3 regions of the Methylobacterium sp. 142-1Y genome follow, and region 1 is predicted to be linked to each of the others. Evidence: predicted binding sites of a transcription regulator. Region 1 holds the regulator's gene; each other region holds the start of a gene.
The links. Region 1 encodes LexA, which represses DNA repair genes until DNA is damaged. Its sites were predicted from a motif close to TGTTCNNNNTGTGTTCNG; they were not measured.

Region 1 (10,582 bases):
TTCTGCTCGACCAGAGATAGCCTTATCATCGAGAGATGCGCAGGAAAGGCCCTCATGATCTTCGTCGAGAAGGAGGGAGTGACGCTTCTTCTCAAACGAACCGACGCCGAGGCGCATGGGTTCGGCACCCATCTACCGATGAGCCGAATCGTGCTTGAAGTTTTTTCCGCTTTGGACGGCGTTGGGCTGACCGCGGCAGTGGCCTCAACGCTCGCCGACGAGGGTATTTCTTGCAACGTCGTAGCGGCCTATCACCACGATCATGTCTTTGTCCCTCAAGAGAGCGCGGAAGCAGCGCTCAACGCACTCAAGTCGAGGCAGCAACAGGCCAAGAACGAAGTCGACTAGACAACATTTGTGAACCACCCCCAACAGCCCTTTACCCAGTCAAGCTGTGGGCTCTACCCTTTAAGGGCAGAGCCCCCTCAACCCGCAAAATCCCGTGACAGCCCCAGCGCCACCGGCCTGTGCAACCGATGGACCTCCGGGCGGGCAAGCCGCACCGGCCCCCCATCGCGCCCGCGCATCCAGGCCCCGACCCAGGCCGGCATCCGCGTCGCGTGCCCCCGCCGCATCAAGGTCTCGTGCCACAGGAGCAGGGCGCCGGCCGCCACCACGATCACGCCGCCGATGACGAGGTGCGAATTCGGGACCTCGCCGAAGGCGAGGTAGCCGAGCCCCATGCCCCAGACCAGCATCAGGTAGTAGAACGGCGACACCGCGGTGGCCGGCGCCGCGGCGAGGGCCCGGGTCCAGAGATATTGCGCGCCGACATTCGAGGCGCCGAGCAGCCCGAACAGGACGGCGTCCGTCCCGCCCGGCCAGCGGAAGCCGAAGACCAGCAGCAGCGAATGGGCCGCCGCCATCACGGCCATCTGCCAGATCAGCAGGGTCGAGGCCTTCTCGGTCTTGGCCATGCCGCGCACCGCCACCGTGACGGTGCCGTACATCACGGCGTTGCCCAGCGCGAACAACGCCCCGACCTGGAGCGAATCGGCGCCCGGATTGGTCACCACCAGCACGCCGAGGAAGCCCACCAGCAGCACGCCCCAGCGCACCGGGTCCGACGCCTCCTTGTGCCAGAGGATCGCGACCACGGCCGCGAAGAGCGGCGCCGAGAAGCCGATCGCCGTGACGCCGGCGAGCGGCATCAGCCCGAGGGCGAGCACCGTCAGCGTCTGGGAGATCGCCTGCGACAGCCCGCGGCCGAGATGGGCGCCGGGCCGCTTCGTGCGGAACACCCCGAGCCCCGTCACCGGCAGCATCACGGCGCCGACCAGCCCGAAGGCGATCGAGGAGCGCAGGAACATCACCTCGCCGACCGGGTAATGGGCGACGAGGTGCTTGGAGAACGCGTTCGACAGGGTCAGCAGCACAGTCGCGCCGATCATCAGCGCGATGCCGAGAGGGATGTTGTCGGCCGGGCGTGCGGCCTCCACCGGCGGCCGAACGGCCGCCGACGCGCGAGCGGCGCTCTGCATGACGATCTCCGGGGCAGTCAGGCGGGTCAGGCGGCCGGTCCGGCCTCCGGCGCGGCGGTGATGAACCAGGGCTTCACCCCGACGCCGCGCCGCAACGAGTACATGTAGAAGATCGGCATGGTCGCCGGGAACAGGTCGCGGAACTCGCTGCCGTTGAAGGTGACGAACACCGCTTCCGGGAAGGCCGCCGCCACGGCGCGCTTCTCGACCATGTTCATGCGGTGATAGTCGAGGGCGCCCTGCTCGGTGGAGCCCTCGCCGCGATACCACTTGGCCGCGCAGGCGATCAGGCTCGCCAGGATCGCGCCGGAGGGCTCCTCCTCGGGCGTGTCCGCCCCGATCTCCCGGGCGAAGGCGACGACGTCGCTGAGCCGGGTGCTGGCGAAGCCGCGGGCTTGCGCTGCGGCATCGATGGCGCCGAAATAGGCATCCGCCGCCTCGGCCGGGTGCCCGTTCAGCGCCGCATGGGTGTCGGTGAAGATCAGCCGGAAGATTGCGCCCGGCGCATGGGCCTGGCGCACCCGCTCGGCGAGCTGGCCGAGATAGTCGAGGCAGGCGAGATCCGGCGCGGCGATCTCGGTCCGCGGGCCCTTGCCCCAGTACAGCACGAATTCGAGCGGCCGCCCGTCCCGCATCGCCGCCTCGACCGCCGGCACCAGCCGCTCGGGATTGCCGGGTTGCTCACGCTTGAACGCCCAGGTGTTGAACGACTTGATGATCAACTCTGGATTGATTTTTCCGGCGGATTTTCCGCCTTTCTGGATTTTATTCCGCGCCGACCCGAAGTCGAGCGGCAGCGGCGCAGCTTCAAGAACGCCAACGTCGCTGGGATAGGCCGATTGCATGTCCTTCACCCCTGTCTCGCTTCGCAACGTAAAGCCGCAAGTAAACTTTTCTAGCTTCCACGCGACGACGACCCGCTCATCGTCCCGTGGCGCGCGATAAAGGGGTTAACGACTTACTAAAGTCAATCGAGAATCAACGGCGAGTTAATTCGATCACAGCGAAATTCAGCATTTTACGCGCGCGGCGGATCGGGGCGGGATAGCCCATGCGGGAGAGGCGGAGAGGGGCTCCGCGCGCCTTGCGCCGCCGCCGCTTTGGACGCGATCTTGCCTTGATGGAGCGGCGTCCCCGTCCGGGGCGCGCAGGCGGGAGGCGCGCGAGACGGCTCATGGACCTCGACAGCATCACGGAGGTGGTGGCGCCCCGCAGCCGCGCCGCCCTGCCGGCCTGGCGGCCCGGAGATTCCTGGCTCGCCGGCGGGACCTGGCTCTTCTCCGAGCCGCAGGAGGGGATAGGCCGGCTGGTCGATCTGCCGTCCCTCGGCTGGGAGCCCCATGCGGTGACGGAGCAGGGCCTCACGCTCGCCGCGACCTGCACCATCGCGGCCCTCGACCGGATCGAACTGCCGGCCCCTTACGCCGCAGCACCCCTGATCGGCCTTTGCTGCCGGGCGCTCCTCGGCTCGTTCAAGGTCTGGAACGCCGCGACCGTCGGCGGCAACGTCTGCCTGGCGCTCCCCGCCGGGCCGATGATCGCGCTCGCGGTCGCCCTCGACGGCATCGGCCTGATCTGGACGCCGGAAGGCGGCGAGAGAACCTTGCCCATCCGCGACCTGGTGCGCGGGCCGCAAGACACGGCGCTCGAAACCGGCGAGATCCTGCGGGAGATCACCCTGCCGGCGGCGGCCTTGTGCCGTCGCGCTGCCTTCCGGCGCCTGTCCTTGAGCCCCAACGGCCGCTCCGGGGCGCTGACCATCGCCACCCTGGACGCCTCGGGCGCCTTCGCCCTCACGGTGACGGCGGCGACGCGGCGCCCGGTCAGGATCGACCTGGGCAGCCTGCCGGAGGCCGGGGAACTGGCGGCGGCCCTCGCCGCCGCGATCCCGGACGGGCTCTGGTACGACGACGTCCACGGTGCGCCGGACTGGCGCCGCCACGTCACCGGGCTTCTGGCCGAGGAGGCCCGGGCCGAGCTCGCGGGAGGCGGCGCATGAAACCGGCGAGCGTGAGATTGACGGTCAACGGAACGGTCCACGAGGCCGCGCCCCGCGCCGGGCAGTGCCTGCGCACGTTCTTGCGCGAACTCGGCTGGTTCGGGGTCAAGAAGGGCTGCGACGCCGGCGATTGCGGCGCCTGCACGGTGCATGTCGACGGCGAGCCGCTGCATGCCTGCCTGGTGCCGGCCTTCCGGGCGGCGGACCGGAGCATCACCACGATCGAGGGGCTGGCCGGCCCCTGCGCGCCGGGGGACGGCGTGCCCGGCACCCTCCACCCGGTCCAGGCGGCCTTCGTCGCCGCGCAAGGCTTCCAGTGCGGCTTCTGCACCTCCGGGATGGTGATGACGGCCGCCGCCCTCGACCAGGGCCAGCGGCGGGACCTGCCGGCGGCGCTGAAGGGCAATCTCTGCCGCTGCACCGGCTACCGGTCGATCGCCGACGCGATCGAAGGCCTCGACGGCCAAGTCCCGGCGCCCTGCCCGGCCCCCCGCGAGCACAGCCCGCCGGCTCCCGCCAGCGCCGCCATCGTCAGCGGCCGGGCGCGCTACACCCTCGACCTCACTGTTGCCGGCGCCCTGCATCTCAAGGTGCTGCGCTCGCCCCACGCCCATGCGCGGGTGCTGCGCATCGACGCGGCGGCCGCGCTCGCCCTGCCCGGGGTGGTGCGGGTGCTGACCCACGCGGACGCACCGGACCGGCTCTTCTCCACCGCCCGGCACCAGAACCCCGCCGACGATGCCAGCGACACGCGGGTGCTCGATTCGGTGATGCGCTTCGTCGGCCAGCGCGTCGCGGCGGTGGTCGCCGAGAGCGAGGCGGCGGCGGAGGCCGGCTGCCGGGCGCTCGTCGTCGACTACGAGGTGCTGCCGGCCTGCCTCGATCCCGAGCAGGCGCTGGAGCCCGACGCACCGCTCGTCCACGGCCTGCGCCCCACAGGCGAGGACGCGCCGCCGCTCCATCCCCATCCCAACCTCGCCGCCGAGGCGCATGGCGAGATCGGCGACGTGGCGGCCGGCCTTGCCGCGGCGGACGTGGTGCACGAGGGCACCTACCGCTCGCAGCGGATCCAGCACGCGCATCTGGAAACCCATGCGGCGATCGGCTGGCGCGATCCCGATGGACGCCTCGTCATCCGCTCCAGCACCCAGGTGCCGTTCCTCACCCGCGACGCGCTCTGCGCCTTGTTCGATCTCCCGCGCGATGCGGTCCGGGTCGAGTGCGGCCGCGTCGGCGGCGGCTTCGGCGGCAAGCAGGAGATGCTGACCGAGGATCTGGTGGCGCTCGCGGTGCTCGCCACCGGCCGGCCGGTGCGCTGGGAATTGACCCGCACCGAGCAGTTCACCGCCACCACCACCCGCCACCCGATGCGGGTGCGGGTGCGCCTCGGCGCGCGGGCCGACGGCACCCTGACGGCGATCGACCTCCAGGTGCTGTCGAATACCGGCGCCTACGGCAACCATGCCGGCGGCGTGCTGCATCACGGCTGCAACGAGGTGATCGCGGTCTATCGCTGCGCCAACAAGCGGGTCGCGGGCTATGCCGTCCACACTCACACCCTGCCGGCGGGGGCATTCCGCGGCTACGGGTTGAGCCAGACCATCTTCGCGGTCGAATCCGCCATGGACGAGCTCGCTCGCGCCTTGACGCTCGATCCGTTCGAGCTGCGGCGGCGCAACGTGGTGCGGCCCGGCGACCCGATGGTCTCGACGAGCCTCGAACCGCACGACGTGCAATACGGCAGCTACGGCCTCGACCAATGCCTCGACGCGGTGTCGGCGGCCCTGGCCGAGCCCCCTCCCCCCGCCCCGCCGGGCTGGCGCACGGGCTCCGGCATGGCGCTGTCGATGATCGACACCATCCCGCCGCGGGGCCACTTCGCCGAGGCCCGGATCGCGCTCGGCGAGGACGGGGCCTACGCCTTGCGCGTCGGCACGGTCGAGTTCGGCAACGGCACCTCGACGGTTCATGGCCAGATCGCCGCCGAGGCCTTGAGCACCACCCCGGACCGGATCGCCCTGCGCCAGGGCGACAGCGACGCGGTCGGGCACGATACCGGCGCCTATGGCAGCACCGGCATCGTGGTGGCGGGCCAGGCGACCTTGCGGGCCGCGCAAGGCCTGGCCGACATCCTGCGCCGGCGCGCCGCCGCCCGGTTCGGGCTCGATCCCGCCGCCTGCCGCCTCGACGGCGACGCGGTCACGGCGGGAGAGGCGCGGGTCCCCCTCGCCGATCTCGGCCCGGCGGAGGCGATCGGCCATGCCGACGGCAGCCCGCGCTCGGTGGCGTTCAACGTCCAGGGCTTCCAGGTCGCGGTGCATCCGGGAACCGGCGAACTGCGCATCCTGCGGAGCGTCCACGCCGCCGATGCGGGCCGGGTGATGAACCCGGCGCAGTGCCGCGGCCAGGTCGAGGGCGGCGTCGCCCAGGCGCTCGGCGCGGCGCTCTACGAGGACCTGGCGATCGACGGCGAGGGCCGGGTCGCGACCCCGTCCTTCCGCACCTACCACATCCCGGCCATCGCCGACGTGCCCCGCACCGAGGTGATCTTCGCCGCCACCCACGACGCGGTCGGGCCGCTCGGCGCCAAGTCGATGAGCGAGAGCCCGTTCAACCCCGTCGCGGCGGCTCTGGCCAACGCCATCCGGGACGCGACCGGCGCGCGGCTGACCGCGACGCCCTTCGCGCCCGACCGGATCTACCGACAGATCAGAGAGAGCGACGAGGAGCAGCGATGGACATGAAGCGCGACGCCGGCCTGACCCGGCCCCCGGGTTTCCTGGAGCGCACCTTCGCGCTCTCGGCCCACGGCACCACCGTGCGCACGGAGCTGCTCGCCGGGCTCACCACCTTCCTGACGATGGCCTACATCGTCTTCGTCAATCCCAACATCCTGGGCGATGCCGGGATGCCCAAGGGGGCGGTGTTCGTCGCGACCTGCCTCGTCGCGGCGATCGGCTCCCTGGTGATGGCGTTCTACGCCAACTACCCGATCGCGCTGGCGCCGGGCATGGGGCTCAACGCCTACTTCGCCTATGTGGTGGTGCTCCAGATGGGCTACACCTGGCAGGCGGCGCTCGGCGCGGTGTTCATCTCCGGCCTGTGCTTCATGGTCGTCACGCTGACGGGGCTGCGACGGATCATCGTCGAGGGCATTCCCCGCTCGATGCGCATCGCGATCACGGTCGGCATCGGGCTCTTCCTCGCGATCATCGCGCTGAAGAGCGCCGGCGTGGTGACGGCGAGCCCCGCGACCTTCGTGACGCTGGGCGACCTGCACAAGCCGAGCACGGTGCTGGCGGTGCTGGGCTTCCTGATCGTCGCGGTGCTCTCGGTGCGCAAGGTGCGCGGCGCGCTGCTTGCCGGCATCCTGACCGTGACGGCGTTGAGCTTCATCGTCGCCGACAACACCTTCCAGGGTGTGGCCTCGCTGCCGCCCTCGATCGCCCCGACCCTGTTCGCCCTCGACATCAAGGGCGCGCTGTCGGGCGGCCTGCTCAACGTGATCCTGGTGTTCTTCCTCGTCGAATTGTTCGATGCCACCGGCACGCTGATGGGCGTCGCCAACCGGGCGGGGCTGCTGACCGAGGGCAAGATGGAGCGCCTCGACAAGGCGTTGATGGCGGATTCCTCGTCGATCTTCGTCGGCTCGCTGCTCGGCACGTCGAGCACGACCGCCTATCTCGAGAGCGCGTCCGGCGTCGAGGAGGGCGGGCGCACCGGGCTCACCGCCGCCACGGTGGCGGTTTTGTTCCTGGCCTGCCTGTTCTTCGCGCCCCTCGCCGGCTCGGTCCCGGCCTATGCCACGGCGCCGGCCCTGTTCTACGTCGCCTGCCTGATGCTGCACGAGCTGGTCGATCTCGACTGGGACGACCTGACCGAGGTGCTGCCGGCCTGCGTCACGGCGCTGCTGATGCCCTTCACCTACTCGATCGCCAACGGCGTCGCCTTCGGCTTCATCACCTACGCGGTGATCAAGCTGCTCACCGGGCGGTTCCGGGACGTGAAGCCGGTGGTGTGGGTGATCGCCGCGGTGTTCCTGTTCAAGTTCGTGGCGACCGGCAGCGCGCACTGACGAGCGCGACGCCCTGAACCCTCCCCCCTCTGCGGGGGAGGGTGGCCTGCGGAGCAGGCCGGGAGAGGGGAACCACGCTTCCGGAGAGGTCGCGACCATAGTGACGGACGCCACCTGGATCAGCGTCGCGCTGCCCCTCTCGGCGGGACTTCGTCCCGCTGCGCTCACTCCGTTCGCCACCCTCCCCCGCAGAGGGGGGGAGGGTTCCCGCGCTTGACTGAAAGCCCCTTCAGTACTTCCGGACCAGGCTCACCAGCCGGCCCTGGATCCGCACCCGGTCGGGCCCGAGCACGCGGGTCTCGTAGGCCGGGTTGGCGGCCTCGAGCGCGATCGAGGAGCCGCGGCGGCGCAGGCGCTTGAGCGTGGCCTCCTCGTCGTCGATCAGCGCGACGATGATGTCGCCGGTATTGGCGGTCTCCTGGCGGCGGATCACCACCAGGTCGCCGTCGAGGATGCCGGCCTCGATCATCGAATCGCCGCGCACCTCCAGGGCGTAATGCTCGCCGCTGGCCAGGAAGTCCGGCGACATCGCCACCGTGCGGCTCTGGCTCTGGATCGCCGAGATCGGCGTACCGGCGGCGATCCGGCCCATCACCGGCACGCTGACCGAGTGGCCGTTCTCGTCCGACGCCGTCGCCATCGCGGGGATACCGGCCTGCCGCTTCGGCTCGTGAGCGCGCCCGCCCTCGACCACGCTGGGATTGAACCGCACCACCTCGGCCCCGGCGGCCGGTGCGGCCTGCGCCGGTCCCGTCACCGTGTCGGGCAGGCGGATCACCTCGATCGCCCGGGCCCGGTTCGGCAGGCGGCGCAGGAAGCCCCGCTCCTCCAGGGCCGTGATCAGGCGGTGGATGCCCGATTTCGACTTGAGATCGAGGGCGTCCTTCATCTCGTCGAAGGACGGGGGCACGCCCGTCTCGCGCATTCTCTGCTGAATGAAGCGGAGCAGGTCCAACTGCTTACGCGTGAGCATGTGACACTCTCATCCCCGCGCTGCCGCGCTCCGGAAACAAATCGCGAACATGGTAAGCGTTCCGCAAGTGTTCCGCAAGCGGCTTCGAAAAAGCGGCGCGAGGGCGCAGCAACCGGGGTGATAGACGGGGATGTCACGGGTCGATCGGACGATGAGGCACGTTCCGCGCGGGGTTCGACCGGCGCGGGACTGTCCGCCGCGCCGGTCCGGGCCTGCGCCTCAGCCCCGCCCCTTGCGGCCCTTGTATTTCGGCTTCTGACCAGGAAACCCTTGCGTCGAGCGGCCGGTCGGGCGCTCGGCGTAGGTGAACGGCACCTCGCGGTCGGTGCCCGGGCCCATGTCGTCGAGGTCGGGCTGGCGGATGCGGGTGCCTTCGTCCGAGACGCCCTTGCCGCCCGGACCGTAGCCGAGCGGTTCCGCACCCCGGCGCTTGCGCTTGGCGCCGAAGCGGCCGGCCTCGCGCTCGACATCGGCCTGCTCGGCCATCGGGTCGTCGGCGATGGCGAGTTCGGTCGCCTGGAGGCGCTTGAGCTCGTCGCGAAGCCGCGCCGCCTCCTCGAAGTCGAGATCGGCGGCGGCCGCCCGCATCCTTTTCTCGAGGTCGGCCATCACCGCCTTGAGGTTGTGGCCGACCGTGACGGCGGATTTCGCCAGCCCCGTATCGACCTGGACGTGGTCGCGCTCGTAGACGCTCTCCAGGATGTCGGAGATGTTGCGCTTCACGCTCTGGGGCGTGATGCCGTGCTCCTCGTTATAGGCGAGCTGCTTCTTGCGCCGGCGCTCGGTCTCGGCCATCGCCCGCTCCATCGAGCCGGTGATGTGGTCGGCGTAGAGGATGCAGCGGGCGTCGGCGTTGCGGGCGGCCCGCCCGATGGTCTGGATCAGCGAGGTCTCGGAGCGCAGGAAGCCTTCCTTGTCGGCGTCGAGGATGCCGACGAGGGCGCATTCCGGGATGTCGAGGCCCTCGCGCAGGAGGTTGATGCCGATCAGAACGTCGAAGGCGCCGAGCCGCAGGTCGCGGATGATCTCGATCCGCTCCAGCGTGTCGATGTCGGAATGCATGTAGCGCACCCGCACGCCGTTCTCGTGCAGGTACTCGGTCAGGTCCTCGGCCATGCGCTTGGTCAGCGTCGTCACCAGCGTGCGGTAGCCGGCGGCCGCCACCTCCTTCACCTCGCCGAGCAGGTCGTCGACCTGCGAGCGGGCCGGGCGTACCTCGATCACCGGATCGACGAGGCCGGTCGGGCGGATGACCTGCTCGGCGAAGACGCCGCCGGTCTGCTCCAGCTCCCACTTCGCCGGCGTCGCCGAGACGTGGATCGATTGCGGGCGCATCGCGTCCCATTCCTCGAACCGCAAGGGGCGGTTGTCGAGGCAGGAGGGCAGCCGGAAGCCGTACTCGGCGAGCGTCGCCTTGCGGCGGAAGTCGCCCCGGTACATGCCGCCGATCTGCGAGACCGTGACGTGGCTCTCGTCGGTGAAGACCAGGGCGTTGTCGGGCAGGTACTCGAACAGGGTCGGTGGCGGCTCGCCGGGCTTGCGGCCGGTGAGGTAGCGCGAATAGTTCTCGATGCCGTTGCAGGCGCCGGTTGCCTCGATCATCTCGAGGTCGAAGGTGCAGCGCTGCTCCAGGCGCTGGGCCTCGATCAGCCGGCCCATCCGGGTCAGCTCCTCGACCCGCCACTTCAGCTCGTCCTTGATGCCCTTGACCGCCTGCTGGAGGGTCGGGCGCGGCGTCACGTAGTGGCTGTTGGCGTAGACCTTGACGAACTTGAGCGTGTTGAGGGTCTTGCCGGTGAGCGGATCGAACTCGGAGATCGACTCGATCTCGTCGCCGAACAGGCCGATGCGCCAGCCGCGATCCTCCAAGTGGGCCGGCCACAGCTCGATCACGTCGCCCCGCACCCGGAAGGTGCCGCGCGCGAAGTCGGACTGGATGCGCTTGTATTGCAGGGCCACGAGGTCGGCGACGAGCTGGCGCTGCTCGATCTTCTCGCCGAGGCTGACGGTGAACGACATCGCCGTATAGGTCTCGACCGAGCCGATGCCGTAGA
Region 2 (10,582 bases), 1.8 Mb from region 1:
GCCATATCTATCTTATTTGGGCTAGTCGTCTGCATTGACGCCAAAACCCTGATAGCCGGATCGATGACTGGAAAAGATTGTACCATATCAAGCCGACCATCGTACAGGCGAGATAAAGCAGCAACGGCCGCACCAATTATCTCGGGACTTCCTTCAAATTTCCGCATCGCAGAGCTGATGTAAGGTGCGCTTCCATCGCGCGTTCCTAGCCGAGCCAGTGCGTTTAGGCCCCATCGGACTACTTTTCGGTCCTTTTCTCTGAGCAGAGAGCCGCATATTATTCGCTCTAAGGAATTTCGCGCCTCTGAGTTGAGTTGCTGCCCCTGCCGATAAAGCCGCGTTAAATCCTGCAACGCACCTTTTTTTCGCTGCGATGAGCCATTTTCAATCTCAAATTTGATAAGAGCCGTCCGCCCATGCGAAATCGTCGACATTATAAATCGCCGCCGTCCTAGCAAAAAACATCGAGCGTGGCTTTAGTCCACGGCTCAAAATCGTCAATATTATTATGAGCTCTGAGATTGAGCCAGCGGGGATCATTTAACGAGAGCCGTCGAGTTGTTGGCTCAAACCAAGTTGGGCAATCCCAACTCATAACTAGCAGCAAAATATCGTTTTTGTCGTCCTGCCGTACTCTTAGTGGCCTAAGAGGTTTAGGATCTGGCAGAGTCCCTCCGTGCATAGCTACCGCAGAAATATCGAGATCCCACTTAAGAGCGTTGAGAGAATTCTCTCGCGCGCCGTAATCACTGCCAGAAAATAGAGTAAAATCCTGATAACTAATAACTCCCGGGAACCCAATAGTTCTTTTGTCCATAAACGTATCGCGGTCGTTACGATATCTACCTGTCCTGTACGAAAGAACTTCGAAGCCACGCCTCACAACAGAGAATGTCCATACAATCAACGCCCCTTGGGTTTCCTTCTTTGATGAAAGATAATGAAGCGCATTGCACTTCTCGGCCTTATCAATGAAATCATTCCAGTCGTGCATCAAATCGACACTACAATTTGAGACAAAATCCTCATCGACCCCAAGAAATGGGGCGACATGCAAATCTCGAATTCGGCGGCGAGCTTCGAATTTTTCCTTAAACTTATTAGGAATTGTCGGATCAGAAATCAGTTCATTTAAAAAGAAATGACCCGGCTCGGTGCGAAAGAATGCCGAGATCTGGCTATATAGCACATCTTCACTGAGGCGCGCTTGTAAAGTTTTTACTTGGGTCCGACCGTAAAGATGTTTTGGAACGATCCCGGCAGCATACGCGGCCTCAAGAATGCCAGCCGCAGACATAGGACGTCGGCTGGCACGCAGAACCCTCTGAGCAATCTCAAGATACGAGTCCATCGATCCCAAAAAGCAAAACGACCTACCAGACATTATAATTCAATTGGCGTAATATCAAGGACAAAAAATCAAAAATCACTGCCAATCCACGCAGATACAAAAAATCCAAGTTGCATCGTAGGATCTTTCTCAAAAAAACAAGATTTATCCCCGCATCAGATGGTAGAAATTCCGCCTACGAAGCGCGATATAAATCCGGGCAAATCTAGTTAGCAGGCACACTCGGCCCATTAACTCAACTCACCTCCACCTGCACCACCCCCGGCACCGCCCGCAGCGCCCCGGCAATCTGCGGGGTCGCCTGATACTTCCCCCCCAGCTTCACCTCCACCTCCCGCTCACCCCCATCGAGGATCAGGATCAACGACACCTCTCCCTCCCCTTTCACCTGCAACCGCTGCTGCACGCTGGAGATCGGGCGCTCGTCGCGCAGGTAGATGCGCATGCCCTTCTGGTGGCGGGCGACGGCCTGGTCGAGGGGTTCGCAGGTCTGGATGCGGGCGCGGACGTCCTCGCCCTCGGTGCTGGCCTGGAGCTGGAGCACCAGGGCGGCGCCGGGTTCCAGCATGTCGCGGTAATGCGAGAGGCCTTCGGAGAAGATGATCGCCTCGAAATGGCCGGTCTGGTCGGAGAGCGTGACGATGCCGAGCTTGTTGCCGGTCTTGGTGCGGCGTTCGGCGCGGTCGAGCACGCTCGCCGCGACGCGGCCGACCGTCGAGGTGCCGGCGCGGACCGAGCGGCAGAACTCGGCCCAGGTCTGCACCCGGAGCTTTTGCAGGAGGTCGCCGTACTCGTCGAGCGGGTGGCCGGAGAGGAAGAAGCCGACCGCGTCGTATTCGCGCTTGAGCCGGTCGGCCATCGGCCAGTTCTCGTAGGCCGGGATGCGCAAAGCCACCTCGGCGGCGGCGACGCCGCCGAACATGTCCATCATGCCGACGGTCTCGGCTTCCGCCGCGCCTTGGGCCAGCCGCATCATCGGCTCGACGGCCGCAAAAGCCTTGGCCCGGTCGGGCTCGATCGCGTCGAGGGCGCCGGCGGCGACGAGGTTTTCCAGCGTGCGCTTGTTGACCTGCTTCGGGTTGAGGCGCCGGGCGAAATCGCCGAGATCGCGGAACGGCGTGTCGTCGCGGGCCTGGACGATCGCCTCGACGGCGGCGCGGCCGACGCCCTTGATGGCGGCGAGCGCGTAGCGGATCGCGCCGTCATGCACCTCGAAGGTGACGCCGGAGCGGTTCACGTTCGGCGGCTCGACCTTGATGCCGAGGCGCTGCGCGTCCTGGCGCAGTTCGGCGAGCTTGTCGGTGTTGTCGATGTCGAGCGACATCGAGGCGGCCATGAACTCGACCGGGTAATTCGCCTTGAGATAGGCGGTCTGGTAGGTGATCAGCGCGTAAGCCGCGGCGTGCGACTTGTTGAAGCCGTAATCGGCGAACTTAGCGAGCAGGTCGAAGATCTCGTTGGCCTTCGCTTTGTCGAGGCCGCGCTCGACCGCGCCCTTCACGAAGCGGTCGCGCTGGGCGTCCATCTCCGCCTTGATCTTCTTGCCCATGGCGCGGCGCAGCAGGTCGGCGTCGCCGAGCGAGTAGCCGGCCAGGACCTTGGCCACCTCCATCACCTGTTCCTGGTAGACGATGATGCCGAAGGTCTCGGCGAGGATCGGCTCCAGCGTCTCGTGCGGGTACCAGTTCTTCTCGTTGCCGGCGTCGCGGCCGAGCTTGCGCTCGCAATAGACCGGGATGTTGGCCATCGGGCCCGGGCGGTAGAGCGCCACCAGCGCGATGATGTCCTCGAACCGGTCGGCGCTCATCTCGACCAGCGCCTTGCGCATGCCGGCCGATTCCACCTGGAACACCCCGACCGTCTCGCCCTTGCGCAGGCGCTCGTAGGTGAGGGTGTCGTCGATCGGCAGCGAGGGCAGGTCGACCTCGATCCCGCGCAGCTTCAACAGGTCGGTGGCGGCGCGGAGCACCGTCAGGGTCTTGAGGCCGAGGAAGTCGAACTTCACCAGCCCCGCCTGCTCGACCCACTTCATGTTGAACTGGGTCACCCGCATCCCGGTCTTCGGATCGCGGTAGAGCGGCACCAGCTCTTCCAGCGGCCGGTCGCCGATCACCACGCCGGCGGCGTGGGTCGAGGCGTGGCGGTGCAAGCCCTCGAGCTTCTTGGCGATGCTCATCAGGCGGGCGACGACCGGCTCCTCCTCGATCGCGCTCTGGAGCTTCGGCTCGCCCTCGATGGCTTGCGCCAGCGTCACGGGGTTGGCCGGGTTCTGCGGCACCAGCTTCGTCAGCTTGTCGACCTGGCCGTAGGGCATCTCCAGCACCCGGCCGACGTCGCGCAAGACGCCGCGGGCGAGCAGGGTGCCGAAGGTGATGATCTGGCCGACCTGCTCCTCGCCGTAGCGCTCCTGGACGTAGCGGATCACCCGCTCGCGGCCCTCGACGCAGAAATCGATGTCGAAATCCGGCATCGAGACGCGCTCGGGGTTGAGGAAGCGCTCGAACAGCAGGCCGAAGCGGATCGGGTCGAGATCGGTGATGAGGAGCGACCACGCGACGAGCGAGCCGGCGCCCGAGCCGCGGCCCGGCCCGACCGGGATGTCGTGCTCCTTGGCCCACTTGATGAAGTCCGAGACGATCAGGAAGTAGCCCGGGAACTTCATGTTGGTGATGACGCGGATCTCGTATTCGAGCCGGTCGCGGTAATCTTTTTCCGTCAGCCCCTCGGCCGGGCCGTGCTGGCGCAGGCGCTCGGTCAGGCCTTCCTCGGCCTGCCGGCGCAGCTCGGCGGCCTCGTCGGGGGCGATCTCCTTCGCCACCGCGGTGGTGGCCGCCGCCACCTGCGCCTGGAGGGCGGCGCCCTCCTTCGTGCCTTGCGCGGGCGTCGTCAGGCTCGGGGCGCCGAAGCTCGGCAGGATGGGTTTCCGGGTCCGCACCCGGTAGGCGCAGCGCATCGCGATCTCGACACTGGCCTGGAGCGCGTCGGGCAGGTCGCGGAACAGCTCGGCCATCTCGGACCGGGTCTTGAAGGCGTGGCGCGGGGTCAGGCGCCGGCGCTTGTCGTCGGAGACGAGCCGCCCTTCGGCGACGGCGAGCAGCGCGTCGTGGGCCTCGTAATCCTCGGGCTTGGCGAAATAGGGCTCGTTCGTCGCCACCAGCGAGAGGCCGTGCGTGTCGGCCAGCCGGATCAGCTCGCCCTCGACGGCGCGCTCGTCGGAGAGGCCGTGGCGCTGCAGCTCGACGTAGAGGTGGTCCTCGCCGAAGGCCGCCTTCAGGGCGTCGAGGCGGGCCAGCGCCAGTTCGGGCCGATTGGCGCGGAGCGCCGCATCGACCGGGCCGCCCATGCCGCCGGTCAGCGCGATGAGGCCGCCCGCGCACTCGGAGAGCGCCTGCGCGGAGACGCGGGGCACCTCGCCGAGATGGTTGTCGAAATAGGCGCGGCTGGCGAGCCGCAGCAGGTGGCCGTAGCCGGTCTCGTCCTTGGCCAGCACCACGATGTGCGGGTGGGAGGCGTTCAGCTTGGCGTTCGCCTCCGGCGCCTCGAAGGCGACGCTGAGCTGCATCCCGGCGATCGGCTGGATGCCGGATCCGGCCGCCTTCTCGGAGAATTCGAGCGCGCCGAACAGGTTGTTGGTGTCGGTGAGCGCCAGGGCCGGCTGCCGGTCGGCGCCCGCGGCCTTCACGAGGTCGCCGATCTTCAGCGCGCCCTCGAGCAGGGAATACGAGGAGTGGACGTGCAGGTGGACGTAGCCGACGGGCTTCAGGATCTGCAAGGCGACTCACTCCTACCGAGCGGGCTAGGATTCCCGGCAGAGCTTGAGGAGTCACGACCAGCGGCGCAACACAGCGGCGCCATCCACCGGATTCGGGCCGAAGGGCCCGAGCCGTGGCCCATGGGCCACGGCGCGAAGGCTCAGTGCATCGGCGACAGGGCCACCGCCCACAGGGCAATCGCGCCGGTGAGCAGGCCCATCGAGGCGACCTCCGTGACAGCGATGAGGATCTTGCGTATGTTCATGGTCTGTCCCCTTGCGATGACCGGATGTTCGTTCCTGTTTTGTTCCATGTCAAAGGGGGCTGGCGCCGGATCCGGCCGCTATGGTGAACGGTTGGTTGACGGCCGGGAGCGCATGGCTCGCGGGGGGGCGTTTCGCAGCCGCGTTGCGGCTCGGTCGTCCGCGGCCTATTTAGGCGCAACCTTGACGGTGGGCCGCCGGCCCGCCGGGAGTCATCGTTTTTCGCTTTCAAGCACGAGGTGGCGCATGGCGCGCGACGTGTCCGACGCGACCCCGCTCAGCGCGCGGTCCGAGCTGATCGAGTGGTTCGCGGCCGGCGAGAAGCCGCAGGACGCCTTCGCCATCGGCACCGAGCATGAGAAGGTCCCGTTCTACCGCGCCGACCTCTCGCCGGTGCCCTACGAGGGCGAGAACGGGATCGAGGCCCTGCTGGAGGGCCTGCGGGCCATCACCGGCTGGGAGACGATCGAGGATGCGGGCCGGGTGATCGGCCTGTCCGCGGTGGAGGGCGGGGGCGCGATCTCGCTCGAACCCGGCGGCCAGTTCGAGCTCTCGGGCGCGCCGTTGCCGGACGTGCATGCCACCGCCCACGAGCTGAGCCAGCACCTCGACGCGGTGCGGCAGGCCGCCGATCCCCTCGGCATCGGCTTCCTCACCCTCGGCATGAGCCCGAAATGGACACGGGAGGAAACGCCCGTGATGCCGAAGAGCCGCTACCGCATCATGAAGGGCTACATGCCCAAGGTCGGGTCCTTGGGCCTCGACATGATGCTGCGCACCGCCACCGTGCAGGTGAACCTCGACTTTTCGTCCGAGGCCGACATGGTGACGAAGATGCGGGTCGGGCTGGCCCTGCAGCCGGTCGCGACGGCGCTGTTTGCCAACTCGCCCTTCACCGACGGCAAGCCGAACGGCTTCCTGTCGCGCCGCTCCGAGATCTGGCGCGACACCGACCGCGACCGTACCGGCATGCTGCCCTTCGCCTTCGACGAGGGCTTCGGCTACGAGGCCTATGCGGACTGGCTCCTCGACATGCCGATGTACTTCGTCAAGCGCGGCGAGACCTACCACGACGTGAGCGGCGCCTCGTTCCGTGATCTTCTGGAGGGGCGGCTCTCCGCCCTGCCGGGCGAGCGCGCCACGGTCTCCGACTGGGCCAACCACGCCTCGACCGCCTTCCCCGAGGTGCGCCTGAAGCGCTTCCTCGAGATGCGCGGCGCCGATGTCGGCGACGCCAACATGATCGCCGCCCAGGCCGCGTTCTGGGCCGGGCTCTACTACGATGCCGGCGCCCTCGACGGCGCCTGGCAGCTGGTGCGCGAGCTCTCGGCGGAGGAGCGCGAGACGATGCGCGCCGAGGTGCCGCGGCTCGGCCTCGACGCGCCGGCCGGCAAGCGGCCGTTGCGCGAGCTGGCCCGCGACGCGCTGGCGCTGGCGGAGGCCGGCCTGAAGGCGCGGGCCCGCCGCGACGCGCAGGGACGCGACGAGACGCTCCATCTCGCCCCGCTCCAGGCCATCGCCGCCTCGCAGAGCCGGGCCGAAAACCTGCTGGCGCTCTATCATGGGCCGTGGAACCGCTCGGTCGATCCGGCCTTCGCGGCTTGCGCGTTCTGAGGCGTGTTTGATGCGACGAGCCGGTGACGTGTAGCGTCGGTAACTTGGCGCAACCGCTGCCGTCACTCGACGTCATCCCGGGGCCGCGCAGCGGAACCCGGGATCCATAACCGCCGACATCGAAGAGCACGGCGTATCCCGTTCCGCATCGTCCTGCACCGTCAGCGATGATGGATCCCGGGTTCGGCTGCGCGACCCGGGCTGACGATGGGAATGTCAGCTCGGTCGGCCCGCTCGAACAGACTCTGACGACACCCCGGCACTCTGCGGTCGAGCCAGTGACGGCCGCGGCGATCCGATGAACGCTCAAGCTTATCCGGGTCGCCCGATGCGGTCTCGCCGAGTGCGGCCGCGCACACGCGCAGGACAAGCGTAGCCGCTACCGATTGACGGTCCGTCAATTCGCACCGAATCTTGGAACACAGGTCGCCCCTTGGCCGTTCTTGAGGCCATCGGGGCACGTTCCTCAGACCATTCGGAGAGATAAGTATGTCTCGCTTCACCACCCTCGCCCTCGCGGCCGGCGCGGCCGCCGCCCTGACCGCCGGCACCGTCGGCGCCCAGGCTGCGCCGCTGCCGGCGGCGACCTCGGCCGCCATCGCCGGGTCGGGTGCGACCGTCGACCAGGTGCGCTGGCGCGGCGGCGGCTATTACGGCGGATACCGCGGCGGCTATCGCGGCTACGGCTATCGCCGCGGCATCGGCGCCGGCGGGGCGCTCGCGGCCGGCGCGGCGCTCGGCATCATCGGCGGTGCCATCGCGGCCGGTTCGGCCTCGTCCTACGGCTACGGCTACCCGGCCTATGGCGGCTATTACGGCGGCGGCTACGCCCCGGTCGGCGGCTACGGCTACGGATACAGCTACCCGTCCTACGGATACAGCTACCCGGCCTATGGCGGCTATTACGGCTACGGCTACTGATCGGCCGCACGGCCTGAAGTAACGGAAGCCCGGCGCGGGACGCTCCCGCGCCGGGCTTTCTCGTGGGCGCCGGATATGCTCAACCGGTCGAGCGACGCGCGGCACGGACGATCATGCGACACCGAGACCTCGACCTGCCCGATCTCGACCTGCAAAATCTCGATCTGCCGGATCTCGATCTGCGCGGGCTCAAATGCCCCCTGCCGGTCCTGCGCACCGCCAAGGCCCTGCGCGGCCTCGCGCCCGGCGAGGGCCTCTCGGTGCGCTGCACCGACCCGATGGCCGCCATCGACATTCCCAACCTGCTGCGCGAGCGCGGCGACCATCTCGAGCGGATGCTGCGCGACGACGGCATCCTGACCTTCGAGATCCGTCGCGGAACCGCGCCCGACGAGACTTAAGGAGAGCGCCGCGTGAGCCGAGACGAGACCCCGCCGCGGATCATGGGCGCCCGCACCGTCTACGAGGGCTGGGCGCGCTACCTCGTCGCGGAGGTGCGGATGCCGGACGGCAGCCGGATCGGCCGCGAGGTCGAGGATCACGGGCCCGCCGTGGCGGTGCTGCCCTACGATCCCGAGCGCCGGGTCGCACTGCTGGTGCGGCAGTTCCGCACGCCGCCCTGCTTCGTCGACGGCACCGCCTCGGTGCTGGAGACGCCCGCGGGCTTGCGCGAGGAAGACGACCCGGAGGCCTGCGCCCGGCGCGAGGCCTTCGAGGAGGTGGGCCTGCGCCTGTCGGTGCTCGAACCCGCCGGCAGGGTCTGGTCGCTGCCGGGTCTCTCGACCGAGCGGATGGACCTCTTCCTCGCCCCCTACCGCGCCGCCGACCGCGAGGGCGCCGGGGGCGGGCTGGCCGAGGAGCACGAGAGCATCGAGGTGGTGGAGGTGGCGCTGTCGGACCTCGCTGCGATGGCCGACCGGGGCGAGGTCGCCGACATGAAGACGCTGTGCCTGGTCCAGACCCTGCGCCTGCGCCACCCGACGCTGTTTACGGCATCCTCCGAAGAGCGGCCTTGAGGCCGGGCTACGCCCCCGTCATCCTGGCCGCGAACCTGAACGGCCGGTGTACAAGCGCCTCGTTCACGGGTTCGTGATCGGGGCTGGCGTCTTGTTCACCAGCTGTTAACTTTGGGCGGTTCCGATAGCCCTCCGTCGCAGGGGCCTCGACAGGAGACGCCGATGTTCAGCATTGGACCCTTCCACCGCCCGACTGGTCAACCCGTCGGTCCTTACGCCTCGATGCTCCCGCTGGAGCCCGAACCCCTGGATTGCGCCGCGAGCCCGCAGCGCGAGCCCTCGCCGCCCCCGGCAGAACCGAGCATGGCCGGCCAGGCTGTCTCGATGCTGGTCCTCCTCTGCCTGACCCTGGCGGTGCATTCGGCCGTCGGCTGGTGGACCCTGCCCGGCAAGGCCCCGACCCTGGCACCGTCCGCCCAGAGCGCGCCGACGCTTCAAGGGCCGAAGATCCATCTCACGAGCGTTCGCTCACCGTCCTGAGCCGAACCTCCCCTCACGTCCCCTGCGACATCGTCCATCGCGATTCCGAGCCGGCCGAGACTTTCGCCGGATCAAGATTTCCGGCCTACCAGTCCCGTGCCCGGAGCTGTTCGGCATGGTGCTGCCCGCGGCGAGGTGCCTCCCCCCGGGCTGGCGGCGCCTCCCCCGGCCGACTGTACTTTGGTCAAGATCGTGTCGAGAAGCCGGCGGTTTCGCGGTCCCCCTCTTGCGCGGCTCCGCCGAGTCGTTAACGTCACGTTCAAATCCAAGAAAATCGGTCGTGATTCGCGCAAGGGAGCCAGCGCATGTCTCAGGTCATTCGCGTCAAGCCCACCCAGGACGGCACCTACACGGTCTACCGCGGCGCGCTCGTGCTCGTCAGCGGCCTGACCCGTGCACAGGCCGAGAGCTACGAGGCCACGCTCGCCCAGAACGAGCGCAAGGACCAGCCGATCCACTGAGCGCGCCGCGCCGCGGAAGGCGGTGCGTCCCGAATCCGGCGCTTCATGCCCGGCCCGCGCCGACGACGCCATGCGCCGCCGGCCTTTTTCTTGAAGAATACCGCTCGTTCTGCGGCGTCTGTTGCAGGGGTTCGTCGCTCGCAGAGCGGCTACTTGTTGCAAAGCGGGTCTTCCCGGCATCCCGCATGACATGTCACCAACATCGCAACGCCCGACGAACCACCTCTGCGCCTGACCTCGAAGTCGCAGGAGGATTTCTGCGCCCATAGCTGGCATAGACGTTCAGAAACTTTGTGCTCGCGGTAAGACGCGGGCGCTCTCCTCTCCCCGCGGGCGCAGTGCTGCCCGGAGAAACTTCCGAGACGAGAAGAGTGCGGGTTTCCCCTCTCCCCGCGGGCGGGGAGAGGACTTCATCGACCGTGTCGTCGATGAAGCGAGCCCGCAGGGCGAGGGTGGAGGGGGGGCCCGGAAGAGCCTCACGCGTCGAGACCCCCTCACCCCTCGCTCCGGCTGCGCCTCCGCTTGTCACGACCCCGACAAGGGGGTCGTGACCCTCTTCCCTCCCGCGGGGAGAGGGGAATTCCCGCGCCATTCTTTTCCCCGGACAGCCCTGGGCAGGCCGGTCGCCTCGAACACGCCGGACCACGTGGACACCACGCCCCTCCGCGCTCGACCCGCGCCGGAGCCCCCGCTCACCGCCCCTGCCAGCGCGGCGCGCGCTTGC
Region 3 (10,582 bases), 3.2 Mb from region 1:
CGGTGGCCTCCGGCCACGCCGCCGAGTTCCTGGTGATGCACGCCCTGATGCAGCCGGGCGACGAGTTCATCGCGGCCAACAAGCTCTATGGCGGCTCGATCAACCAATTCAACCACTCCTACAAGAACTTCGGCTGGACCGTCGTCTGGGCCGATACCGACGATCCGGCGTCGTTCGAGGCGGCGATCACCCCGCGCACCAAGGCGATCTTCATCGAATCGATCGCCAATCCGGGCGGCGTCATCACCGACATCGCGGCGATCGCGGCGGTCGCCAAGCGCCACAACATCCCGCTCATCGTCGACAACACCATGGCGACGCCGTACCTGATCCGCCCGTTCGAGCACGGCGCCGACATCGTGGTCCACTCGGCCACCAAGTTCCTCGGCGGCCACGGCAACTCGATCGGCGGGCTGATCGTCGACGGCGGCTCGTTCACCTGGGCGGGCGACGCCCGCTACCCGATGCTGTCGCAGCCGCGGCCGGAATATGCCGGCATGGTCCTGTCGGAGACCTTCGGCAATTTCGGCTTCGCCATCGCCGTGCGGGTCCTGGGCCTGCGCGACCTCGGCCCGGCCTTGTCGCCGTTCAACGCCTTCCTGATCATCAACGGCATCGAGACCCTGCCGCTGCGCATGCAGCGCCATTCCGACAACGCCAAGACGGTGGCCGAGCACCTGAGCCGCCACCCGGCGGTGGCCTGGGTCAGCTATCCGGGCCTGGAGAGCGACCGCTACCATCAGTTGCACAAGCGGTACTGCCCGCACGGCGCCGGCGCGGTGTTCACCTTCGGCCTCAAGGGCGGCTACGAGGCCGGCGTGGCGCTCGTCTCGAACCTCAAGCTGTTCTCCCACCTGGCCAATATCGGCGACACCCGCTCGCTGGTGATCCACCCGGCCTCGACCACCCACCGCCAGCTCACCGACGAGCAGAAGACCCGGGCCGGCGCCGGGCCGGAGGTGGTGCGCCTCTCGGTCGGCATCGAGGATCCGCGCGACCTGATCGCCGATCTCGACCAGGCGCTCGCCTGAGCCGCCAGGGATCCGGTTTTCGCATCGCGGAGCGATCGATCGGACACCGGATGACCGGCCGCGACGATCGCACGCGGCCGGCGCACCTGCCGTTGTGGGAGCGCGGACAGGGAAAAATTCCCGCAAGCATTGCGGCCAAGCCTGGTCCCGTGATCTATTGGGCACGTTCAGTTTCGGCGCCGGGTGAGCCGATCCGCGCCGGTCGGGACGCATGCCGCCCGGAGCGGGTCTGGAGGCTGGTGCGATGGTCGCCCACGACGCCGACGCCGAACGCGCCTCCCGCGACGAGGCCGCGCGTCGGCGCGCGATCCGCGAGGAGACGGCCCGCCTGCGCGCCCTGCTCCGGGAATCCCGGGATATCGAGTCCCGGGACTTCGAGCCGCGACAGGTCCCGGATGTCCGGCCGGCCCGGAAGGCATGGGGACAGCCCGGCTTTTCCGGCTCGCCGGCCGAGTGGGAGGCGCGCCTCGCCACCGCCGAGGAGCTGAACGCGCGGCTGCGCGCGAGCGAGGCCTTCACCGCCCGGCTCCTGGCGGCGAGCCGCGACGGCATCCAGGTGCTCGCCCTCGACGGGACCGTGCAGTGGCTGAGCGAGGGCGGCCGCATCGCCGTGGACAAGGCCGATGCGCCGGTCATCGGCACGCCCTGGGCCGCCTCGTGGCCGAACCCCGAGGACCGCACGACCGCCGAGGTGGCGCTCGCCGCCGCGCGGGCCGGGCGCACCGGCCGCTTCCGCGCCCCGTCCGGCCATGGCGGCGATCTGCGCTGGTGGGACGTGGTGGTCTCGGCCATCCACGGGCCCGACGGCGCCCCGGAGCGCCTGCTGGCGGTCGCCCGCGACGTGACCGAGGCGCAACGAGCCGAGGAGCAGCAGGCCCTACTGATGCAGGAGATGGCGCACCGGGTGAAGAACACCCTGGCGCTGGTCCAGGCGGTCGCCGCCCAGACCCTGCGCAGCGCCCCCACCCTCGACGTGGCGATGGAGGCGTTCAACGGCCGGCTGATGGCGCTCTCCGACGCCCACGACGTGCTGATCCGCGGTGCCTGGGCGGAAGCCGACCTCGCGGCGGTCGTCGCGGGGGTGATGGCACCGCATATCGATGCGGTGGCCGGCCGCTTCGCCGCCGCCGGGCCCGGCGTCAGCCTCGGGCCGCGCTCGGTCCTGACCCTGTCCCTGATGCTGCACGAACTCGCCACCAACGCGGCGAAATACGGCGCCCTGTCGAGCCCGGCGGGCCGCGTCGCCGTCACCTGGAACCTCGTGGAGGAGGCCGGGACCGTCCTGCGTCTGCGCTGGCAGGAGAGCGGCGGCCCGCCCGTCGCGCCGCCGACCCGCGGGGGGTTCGGCTCGCGGCTGATCCAGCGCAGCCTGGTGCACAGCTTCGGCGGCCGGGTCAGCCTGCGCTTCCCGCCCGAGGGCGTCGTGATGGACCTCGAAGCGCCGCTCGCGGCGATGCAGGATGGGACTGCGTAGCCGTCACCAGGACGGGACCGTGTAAAGGTCGCCTGAACGGGCCTGCCTGGCAGTCGCCGGAACGGGGCAGAGTGGTCTTCTATGAGGAAGTTCGAGAATGGTTCCGGCAGCGGGGCACCCTGACGCACGGTCCGGCGACGCGTCCGGCCACGCTTGACCCCCGGCATGCGGCCCCATAGGCAGCAACCTTTCGCCCCCCGCCCGCATTGGCCGCGATGACATCTGATCCGGACCGAACGCCCCACGACCTGCCGCCGGAGGGGCCTGCCTCTCCTTGCGACGCGGCGCCCGTGGTGCTCCTCGTCGAAGATGACGGATTACTGCTGATGGAGGCCGCCGACACCCTGGCGGAGGCCGGCTTCACCGTGCTGGAGGCCCCCCACGCCGACCATGCGCTCAAGGTGCTGGAGAGCCGCCCCGACGTCGAGCTGCTGATGACCGACGTCGACATGCCGCTCGGCTCGATGAACGGCTTCGCCCTCGCCCGCCTGGTGTCGCGGCGCTGGCCGCGCATCCCCGTGTTGGTGGTCTCCGGCATGGGCAGCCCCGGCCCGCACGACATGCCGCCGGGCGCGCGCTTCATCCCCAAGCCTTACGCGCCCTCGGCCCTGGTGCGGACCCTCCACGACACCGTGCGCCGCGCCGCCTGAGCGACCTTATCGACGGACGACCCCGATGACCGATCCGACCAAGCTGCATTTCGCCACCCGGGCCGTCCATGCCGGCACCGCTCCGGACCCGGCCACCGGCGCCCGGGCGCAGCCGATCTACTTCACCAACGGCTTCGTGTTCGAATCGAACGAGCAGGCCGCCGACATCTTCGCCATGCGGGCGACCGGCTTCTCGTATTCCCGCGGCTCGAACCCGACCGTCGCGGCCCTGGAGCGCCGGGTCGCCGCGCTGGAGAGCGCCAAGGCGGCGGTGGCGGTGGCCTCCGGCCAGTCGGCGATGCTGCTCGTGCTGATGACCCTGATGCAGTCGGGCGACGCCTACGTCGCCTCGTCGCGGCTGTTCGGCGGCTCGCTCGGGCTGATGCGCCGGCTGGAGGGCCGCTACGAGCTGGTACCGCAATTCACCCGCGGCCTGACGCCGGAGGATTTCGAGGCGGCGATCACGGACAGGACCCGGGCGATCGTCTGCGAATCGATCGTCAATCCCTGCGGCACGGTGATCGACCTCGAAGGGGTCGCCGCGGTGGCGCACAGGCACGGCCTGCCGCTCGTCGTCGACAACACGCTGGCCTCCCCGGCCCTGATCCGGCCGATCGAGCACGGTGCCGACATCGTGGTCCACTCGACCTCGAAGTTCCTGTCGGGCTCCGGTACGGTGATCGGCGGCCTCGTCTGCGACGGCGGCCGCTTCGACTGGAAGGGCACCGGCCGCTACAACCTGATCAACGAACCCTGGCCGGATTACGACGGCCTCGTCGTCTCCGAGCGCTTCCCCGAGACCGCCTTCGCGGTCGCCTGCCGGCTGTTCGGCCTGCGCGACCTCGGTCCCGGCCTGTCGCCGATGAACGCCTTCCTGACGCTCACCGGCACCGAGACCCTGCCCCTGCGCATGGAGCGCCATTGTTCCAACGCGCGCGCGGTGGCGGCCTTCCTGAAGGACCATCCGAAGGTCGCCTGGGTCAGCTACCCGTCCCTGCCGGGCCAGCCCGGGGAAGAAATGGCGAACCGGTATTCCCCGATGGGCGCCGGCTCGATCTTCACCGTCGGCTTCAAGGGTGGCGAGACGGCGGCAAAGACATTCATCACCGGGCTCAACCTGATCTCGCACCTCGTCAATATCGGCGAGATCAAGTCCCTGGCGATCCATCCGGCGACCACGACCCACCGCCAGCTCCCCGCCGCCGACAAGGAGGCCGCCCGGGTCGGCCCGGACACGGTACGGCTGTCGATCGGCCTCGAAGCGATCGAGGACCTGATCGCCGACGTGGCCCAGTCGCTCGACGCGCTCGACTGAACGTCCGCGCCGTCCGGATCAGCCCCGGACGGCGCTTGCCTCATCCTCAGAACAAATGTAGAACACACTCCGGCCGTCGGCATGTGTGTAGTGGGCAAAACGGCGCCCCTGCCCTTGCCGGTCCCGGCCTGTTCGGCCCAACTCGCGGAACCGAAGCGGTGGTCCGCGGCGTCGGCCGGGCTTGCGCCCGAGTGAGATGGAACGAGAGGAGAGCGCGATGGCGGGCAGCGTGAACAAGGTGATCCTGGTGGGCAATCTCGGGCGCGACCCCGAGACCCGCCGGCTGGCCTCCGGCGATCCGGTGGTGAACCTGCGCCTGGCCACGTCCGAGTCCTGGAAGGACAAGGCGAGCGGCGAGCGCAAGGAGAAGACCGAGTGGCACTCGGTCGTGATCTACAACGAGAACCTGGCCCGCGTCGCCGAGCAATACCTGCGCAAGGGCTCGAAGGTCTATGTCGAGGGCCAGCTCCAGACCCGCAAGTGGCAGGACCAGTCCGGCGTCGAGAAGTACACGACCGAGATCGTGCTGCAGCGCTTCCGCGGCGAGCTGACCATCCTCGACGGCCGCGGCGGCGGGGCCGAGGGCGGCATGTCCGAGATGGGCGGCGACGACATGGGCGGCGGCCAGATCAGCCGCGGCGGCGATTACGGCGGCGGCGGTGGCGGACGCAGCAGCGGTGGACGCTCGTCCTCCGGCGGCGGCGAGCGGCGCCCGGCCCCGTCCTCGAGCGGCGGCAACCAGAAGCGCTACGACGACCTCGACGACGACATCCCGTTCTAGAGCGTTTTTCGACGAAGTGGATACCAGTTCGTCGGAAAATGCGGCAAAATCAATAACCTAGAGAGCTTCGCGATTGCGATGCGATCGGGGAATGCTCTAGGTCATCGTATCCTGCGCGGCGGGCCGGGTTCCGGTTCGCCGCCGGCCGCTCGAGCGAGCGACAACGACGCGCAGCGCCCGGCCACGATGTGGCCGGGCGCTGTTTTGCGTCATACGCTTTCGATTTGATCGCTTCTTCACGCAAAAAAGCGGTTCCGCTCGCGTGTGCGGAGCAAAGCTCCGCCGACGCGGCCTGGTGATATGGTGTCCGAAAGTAATCTGCTGGAAAGCATATCCGGCCGAACCTGACCGGAATCCGCGGTTGGGCCGGGTGGCCTCGCGGGGCGGCTGATACGGACTGACGCAATTTGTACGCAGATCATCGAAATACGCGCACAGGCTTTAATGTTTGATTAGAAATTATAAACACATTGTGTGAATAAATTCAGCGCACCCGGACAGGGCGGCTCGCGGAGACAAGGATGCGTTTCGATCCCGGGAGCCGCTCGCGATTCCTCGACGACCGGACGGGGATCACGACGGTCCTGTTCGGCATCCTGCTGCCAATCCTCATGGTGGGCATCGGCGGCAGCATCGAGCTCGCCAGGGCCGTCGAGTACAAGCAGCGGCTGATCTCGGCCGCCGATCTGAGCTGCCGACAGGCCGAGGTCTATGTCGAGAGCCTGAACGGCCTCAGCATGCCGAACGGCTACGTCGCGACGGTCCAGTCCTACGCCGACAGGAACGGTTCGGAACGAAACTTGTCGGCGACGGCGCAGATCACCGCGACGCCCACCGTCTCCTCCGCAATCCTCACCGTCCCGCCGCTGACGGTCCGCCCGGGCAACATCCACGTCGTGGCGAACGGCTCGGTCGGGCTGTTCTTCAAGGCATTCCTCAACAAGGACAGCTTCGATTTCACCGTCATGCGCGACTGCGCGGTCCAGGCCACGTCCTCGTCCGGTCCCCCGACGGTTCTGATGTCGGAATCCTTCGAGGGCTATGCCGGGCAACTGGTCGGGGGCTGGGGCGTGTTCGGCACGATGTCGAAGGCGAACTGCCCCAGTTCGCTCTGCCAGGGACAGTCCTGGGGAACGACGAATGCCGGCGTCGAGGTGGATCAGCTCTCGGCCATCGCGACGGGCGACGGCGTCCAGTACGGCCAATCCTTCGCCGAACTGGACAGCGATTGCAGCAACAGGGTCGGCACCCAGACGGCGGCGCAGAAAACCGCTTGCGCTCAGAAGAACCAGACGACGAACTCGTCGATCAACATGACGTTCGATCTACCGGTCGGGTCCTACGAAATCCGCTACGTCTATACGGCCCGAAAGAACGTCGGCGCGTATCAGTACCCGAACGACACCGTCATCTGCTCGAACCCGCAGGACACCGACGGCCTGACGCGCGACGGCGATGTCGCAAAGAATGCGGCGGGCGTGAGCACCGTCTCGCTCGATGGCCAGACGAGACGTATCGAACTCTGGGTGGAACCCAAGACGAGCCAATATAAATCGGACGATCAATCATTGACCGCCGCGTCGAATCCCGATTACGTAAAGCAATATATGGCCGATGTCTGCATCTGGTCGAAAACCTGGATCGAGAGAAGCTATAAATTCAGCGTGACCAAGAAGCAGGAATACCGAATCTCCTGGCGGGCGGCCGGGCTCGACGACAGTTTCGGCGGGCTGATCGATTACCTGCGCTTCTGCCAGAATTCATGCCCGTAATGCCGCCTCCATCGTGCCGAGTACAGGCGATGACGCCCGCAGCCAGGATGCTGAAATGCAGATCCGGAGCGACGGCGGTCGAGTTCGCCCTGATCGCCTTTCCGTTGGTGATGCTCGTGCTCGGGTTGCTGCAATTCGTGATCTATTGCTACCTGCAGCAAACCGTCAGCGACGCGCTCTATCAGACGGCGTCGGACCCGGAGCCGGAGCTTCTGACGCAGGACAAGTCGGGATATACTGCCAAGTTCTGTGCCAGGATCGCATTCAGCGAAAACTGCCTGAGCCAGACCACCGGAATCAAGATCGAGGCGATGAAGCTCCCGAACGTGCCGACGGCGGCGACCGCGATCACCGGAAGCACCTTCGACACGGGGGCGAGCCAGGACGTCATCCTGCTGCGTGCGACGATGGCGGCCCCGAGGATCATCCCGCTGATCCCGGAACTGGTCGCGAAGGACTCGGTCATCTTCCGCCGATAGAGCTGTGAGTGAGCCCGATGCCGGCCCGCCTCGACACGTTCCTGCGCTCCCGCCGAGGCACGGCTTCGGTGGAGTTCGCCATCATCGGCAGCCTCGCCCTGCTGATGATGGCGGGAACGCACGACATCGTCTTCATGGTCAGCACGAAGCGGGACGTCGACCGGGCTTCCGTCGTCATCGCGCGGGCGATGTCGACCTGCCAGAGCTCGAGCTGCATGTCGAACCTGATCGACGCCTACATCACGCGCCGGGCCAATACGCTCGTCCGTTACCCCAATGCGGCGATCGACATGTACATGATCCAGAAAAACAACGGATCGATCAAAGTCTGCTCGGGCACACGGACGACCATGACGGATGCCGACCTGCTCGCCTCGGCCGGCAACATCATGCGGGACGGCGACATCGGAGCCGCCGTGGTCGTCACCAGCAGCTACACGTCCGTGCTGCCGGCCTTCGTCAAGAGCTATATCAGCCCCTCGGGCGTGTCCTATCGCGGACACGCGATCGACGTCATGTCGAATGCCAGCGCGATCTGCTGACCCCTGGTCCGGCAGCGGAGGCAGGGCGCCGCCGCGTTCCGCGGCAGGCGCCCTCCCCTCTCTCAGGCCGGCGCGCCCGCGGCCTTGGCCTCGCGGCGCCGGGCGTGCAGCACGTACTCGGTGTAGCCGTTGGGCTGGACGCGGCCCTTGAACACCAGATCGCAGGCGGCCTGGAAGGCCGGGCCGTCGAAGCCGGGCGCCATCGGGCGGTAGAGCGGGTCGCCGGCATTCTGGCGGTCGACCACCTTCGCCATGCGCTTCATCGTCTCCATCACCTCGGCCTCCGACACCACGCCGTGATGCAGCCAGTTGGCGATGTGCTGGGACGAGATCCGCAAGGTCGCGCGATCCTCCATGAGGGCCACGTCGTGGATGTCCGGCACCTTGGAGCAGCCGACGCCCTGGTCGATCCAGCGCACGACGTAGCCCAGAATGCTCTGGACGTTGTTGTCGATCTCCTGCTGCACGTCGTCGGGGGCGAAGTTCGAGCGGGCGAGCGGGATCTGCAGGATCTCGTCGAGGGCCGAGCGCGGCCGGCGCGCCAGTTCCTGCTGGCGGGCCTTCACGTCGGTCTCGTGGTAGTGCAGCGCGTGGAGCGTCGCGGCGGTCGGCGAGGGCACCCAGGCGGTCGAGGCGCCGGCCTTCGGGTGGGCCCCCTTCTGCATCAGCATGTCGGCCATCGCGTCGGGCGCCGCCCACATGCCCTTGCCGATCTGCGCCCGGCCGAGCAGGCCGCAGGCCAGCCCGACATCGACGTTGTTCTCCTCGTAGCCCTTGATCCAGGGCGTGCCTTTCATGTCGTTCTTGCGGATGACCGGCCCGGCCTCCATCGAGGTGTGGATCTCGTCGCCGGTGCGGTCGAGGAAGCCGGTATTGATGAACACCACCCGCTCCGCCGCCGCCTTGATGCAGGCGGCGAGGTTCACCGTGGTGCGGCGCTCCTCGTCCATGATGCCCATCTTGAGGGTGTTGGGCGTCAGCCCCAGCATCGCCTCGACGCGGCTGAACAGCTCGACCGCGAAGGCGACCTCGTCGGGGCCGTGCATCTTCGGCTTGACGATGTAGACTGAGCCGCGGCGGCTGTTGCGGATGCCCGAATCGCTCTTGAGGTCGTGGATCGCGATGAGCGCGGTCACGGCGGCGTCCAGGATGCCCTCCGGCACCTCGGCGCCCGACTCGTCGAGCACCGCGTCGGTGAACATGTGGTGGCCGACATTGCGCACCAGCATCAGCGAGCGGCCGGGCACGCTGACCTCGCCCGCGCCGTCGGGGGCGGTGTAGACCCGGTCGGGGTTGAGCTTGCGCTCGAAGCGCTTACCGTCCTTCTCGACCGCCGCCGAGAGGGTGCCGTTCATCAGGCCGAGCCAGTTGCGGTAGACCACGACCTTGTCGTCGGCATCGACCGCCGCGACCGAATCCTCGAGGTCCATGATGGTCGAGACCGCCGATTCGACCAGCACGTCGGCGACGCCCGAGGCGTCGAAACGGCCGATCCGGTGGGTGCGGTCGAGGGCGATCTCGACGTGCAGGCCGTGATGGCGCAGCAGCAAAGCGGTCGGCGACGTCGCCTTGCCGCGATAGCCGGCGAAGGCCTCCGGCCGGGCGAGCGGGATGGTGTCGCCGGTATTCATGTTGCCGACGAGCTGGCCGCCCTCGACCGCGTAGGTCACCACGTCGGCGTGGCGGCCGCCGGCGAGCGGCACGGTCCGGTCGAGGAAGGCGCGGGCACGCGCCACCACCCGGGCGCCGCGGGTGCGGTTGTAGCCGCCGCCGCGGGTCGCGCCGCCCTCCTCCGACACCGCGTCGGTGCCGTAGAGCGCGTCGTAGAGCGAGCCCCAGCGGGCATTGGCGGCGTTGAGCGCGTAGCGGGCGTTCGAGGTCGGTACCACGAGCTGCGGGCCGGCGATGGTGGCGATCTCGTCGTCGACGTTGTCGGTGCGCACCTGGACCGGGCCGGGATCGGGCAGGAGATAGCCGATCTCGGTGAGGAAGGCCTTGTAGGCCGCCTCGTCCACCGGCTTGCCGACCCGCTCGCGGTGATAGGCGTCGATCTTGGCCTGGATCGCGTCGCGGGTCTCGAGCAGGGCGCGGTTGCGGGGCCCTAAGTCGCGCACGAGGGCCGAGAGGCCGTTCCAGAACGCCTCCGGGGCGATCCCGGTCCCCGGCAGGGCTTCCTCGACCACGAAATCGTGCAGCACTCGGGCCACCGACACGCCACCGACCGTCTTGCGATCCATGTTCTTTCCTCCCGCAGGCCCCCGCACGGGCCGCGTCGGCGCTCCCCTTAACAGGGGATGCGGGCGCCAGAAAGCCGGCGCGCCGGCGCAGGCCGGAAGCGCAGGCCTCGCGGGCGGGCTCTGCCGGCGAGCGCCCCGGCGCGTAGTCCGGGATGAGACGACCTGTCGAAAACGTAATGCAGTGTATGGGCGAAAATGCTCCGCTCGAGCGTTCCCTCCCCGTGACAAATGCCGGCCCCCCTCCCATCTCGTGGGCGCCGGGCCGGGCCCGCCCGCCGGCAACCGAAGGAGTACGGCTCCA

Region 2: the regulator LexA is predicted to act here: its motif matches at 5,398-5,415, upstream of dnaE (DNA polymerase III subunit alpha).
Region 3: the regulator LexA is predicted to act here: its motif matches at 4,518-4,535, upstream of ssb (single-stranded DNA-binding protein).

What each region holds. Positions count from the first base shown of each region.
Region 1 is NZ_CM173224.1:1,206,296-1,216,877, forward strand. It holds gene AC3AOF_RS05700 (ACT domain-containing protein) at 1-348, shown strand, start outside; gene AC3AOF_RS05705 (DMT family transporter) at 426-1,481, opposite strand; gene AC3AOF_RS05710 (hypothetical protein) at 1,508-2,203, opposite strand; gene AC3AOF_RS05715 (FAD binding domain-containing protein) at 2,656-3,480, shown strand; gene AC3AOF_RS05720 (molybdopterin-dependent oxidoreductase) at 3,492-6,224, shown strand; gene AC3AOF_RS05725 (NCS2 family permease) at 6,215-7,555, shown strand; gene lexA (transcriptional repressor LexA) at 7,785-8,528, opposite strand; gene uvrB (excinuclease ABC subunit UvrB) at 8,748-10,582, opposite strand, start outside.
Region 2 is NZ_CM173224.1:5,965,153-5,975,734, forward strand. It holds gene AC3AOF_RS27355 (hypothetical protein) at 1-434, opposite strand, end outside; gene AC3AOF_RS27360 (hypothetical protein) at 452-1,351, opposite strand; gene dnaE (DNA polymerase III subunit alpha) at 1,587-5,123, opposite strand; gene AC3AOF_RS27370 (glutamate--cysteine ligase) at 5,613-6,980, shown strand; gene AC3AOF_RS27375 (hypothetical protein) at 7,470-7,901, shown strand; gene AC3AOF_RS27380 (sulfurtransferase TusA family protein) at 8,015-8,302, shown strand; gene AC3AOF_RS27385 (NUDIX domain-containing protein) at 8,345-8,917, shown strand; gene AC3AOF_RS27390 (hypothetical protein) at 9,080-9,397, shown strand; gene AC3AOF_RS27395 (hypothetical protein) at 9,703-9,858, shown strand; gene AC3AOF_RS27400 (enoyl-CoA hydratase) at 10,551-10,582, opposite strand, start outside.
Region 3 is NZ_CM173224.1:4,379,773-4,390,354, reverse strand. It holds gene AC3AOF_RS20045 (O-acetylhomoserine aminocarboxypropyltransferase) at 1-1,031, shown strand, start outside; gene AC3AOF_RS20040 (sensor histidine kinase) at 1,276-2,505, shown strand; gene AC3AOF_RS20035 (response regulator) at 2,832-3,155, shown strand; gene AC3AOF_RS20030 (O-acetylhomoserine aminocarboxypropyltransferase/cysteine synthase family protein) at 3,181-4,470, shown strand; gene ssb (single-stranded DNA-binding protein) at 4,688-5,251, shown strand; gene AC3AOF_RS20020 (TadE/TadG family type IV pilus assembly protein) at 5,773-7,023, shown strand; gene AC3AOF_RS20015 (TadE family protein) at 7,053-7,502, shown strand; gene AC3AOF_RS20010 (TadE/TadG family type IV pilus assembly protein) at 7,520-8,044, shown strand; gene AC3AOF_RS20005 (malate synthase G) at 8,107-10,281, opposite strand; gene AC3AOF_RS20000 (DUF2076 domain-containing protein) at 10,582-10,582, shown strand, end outside.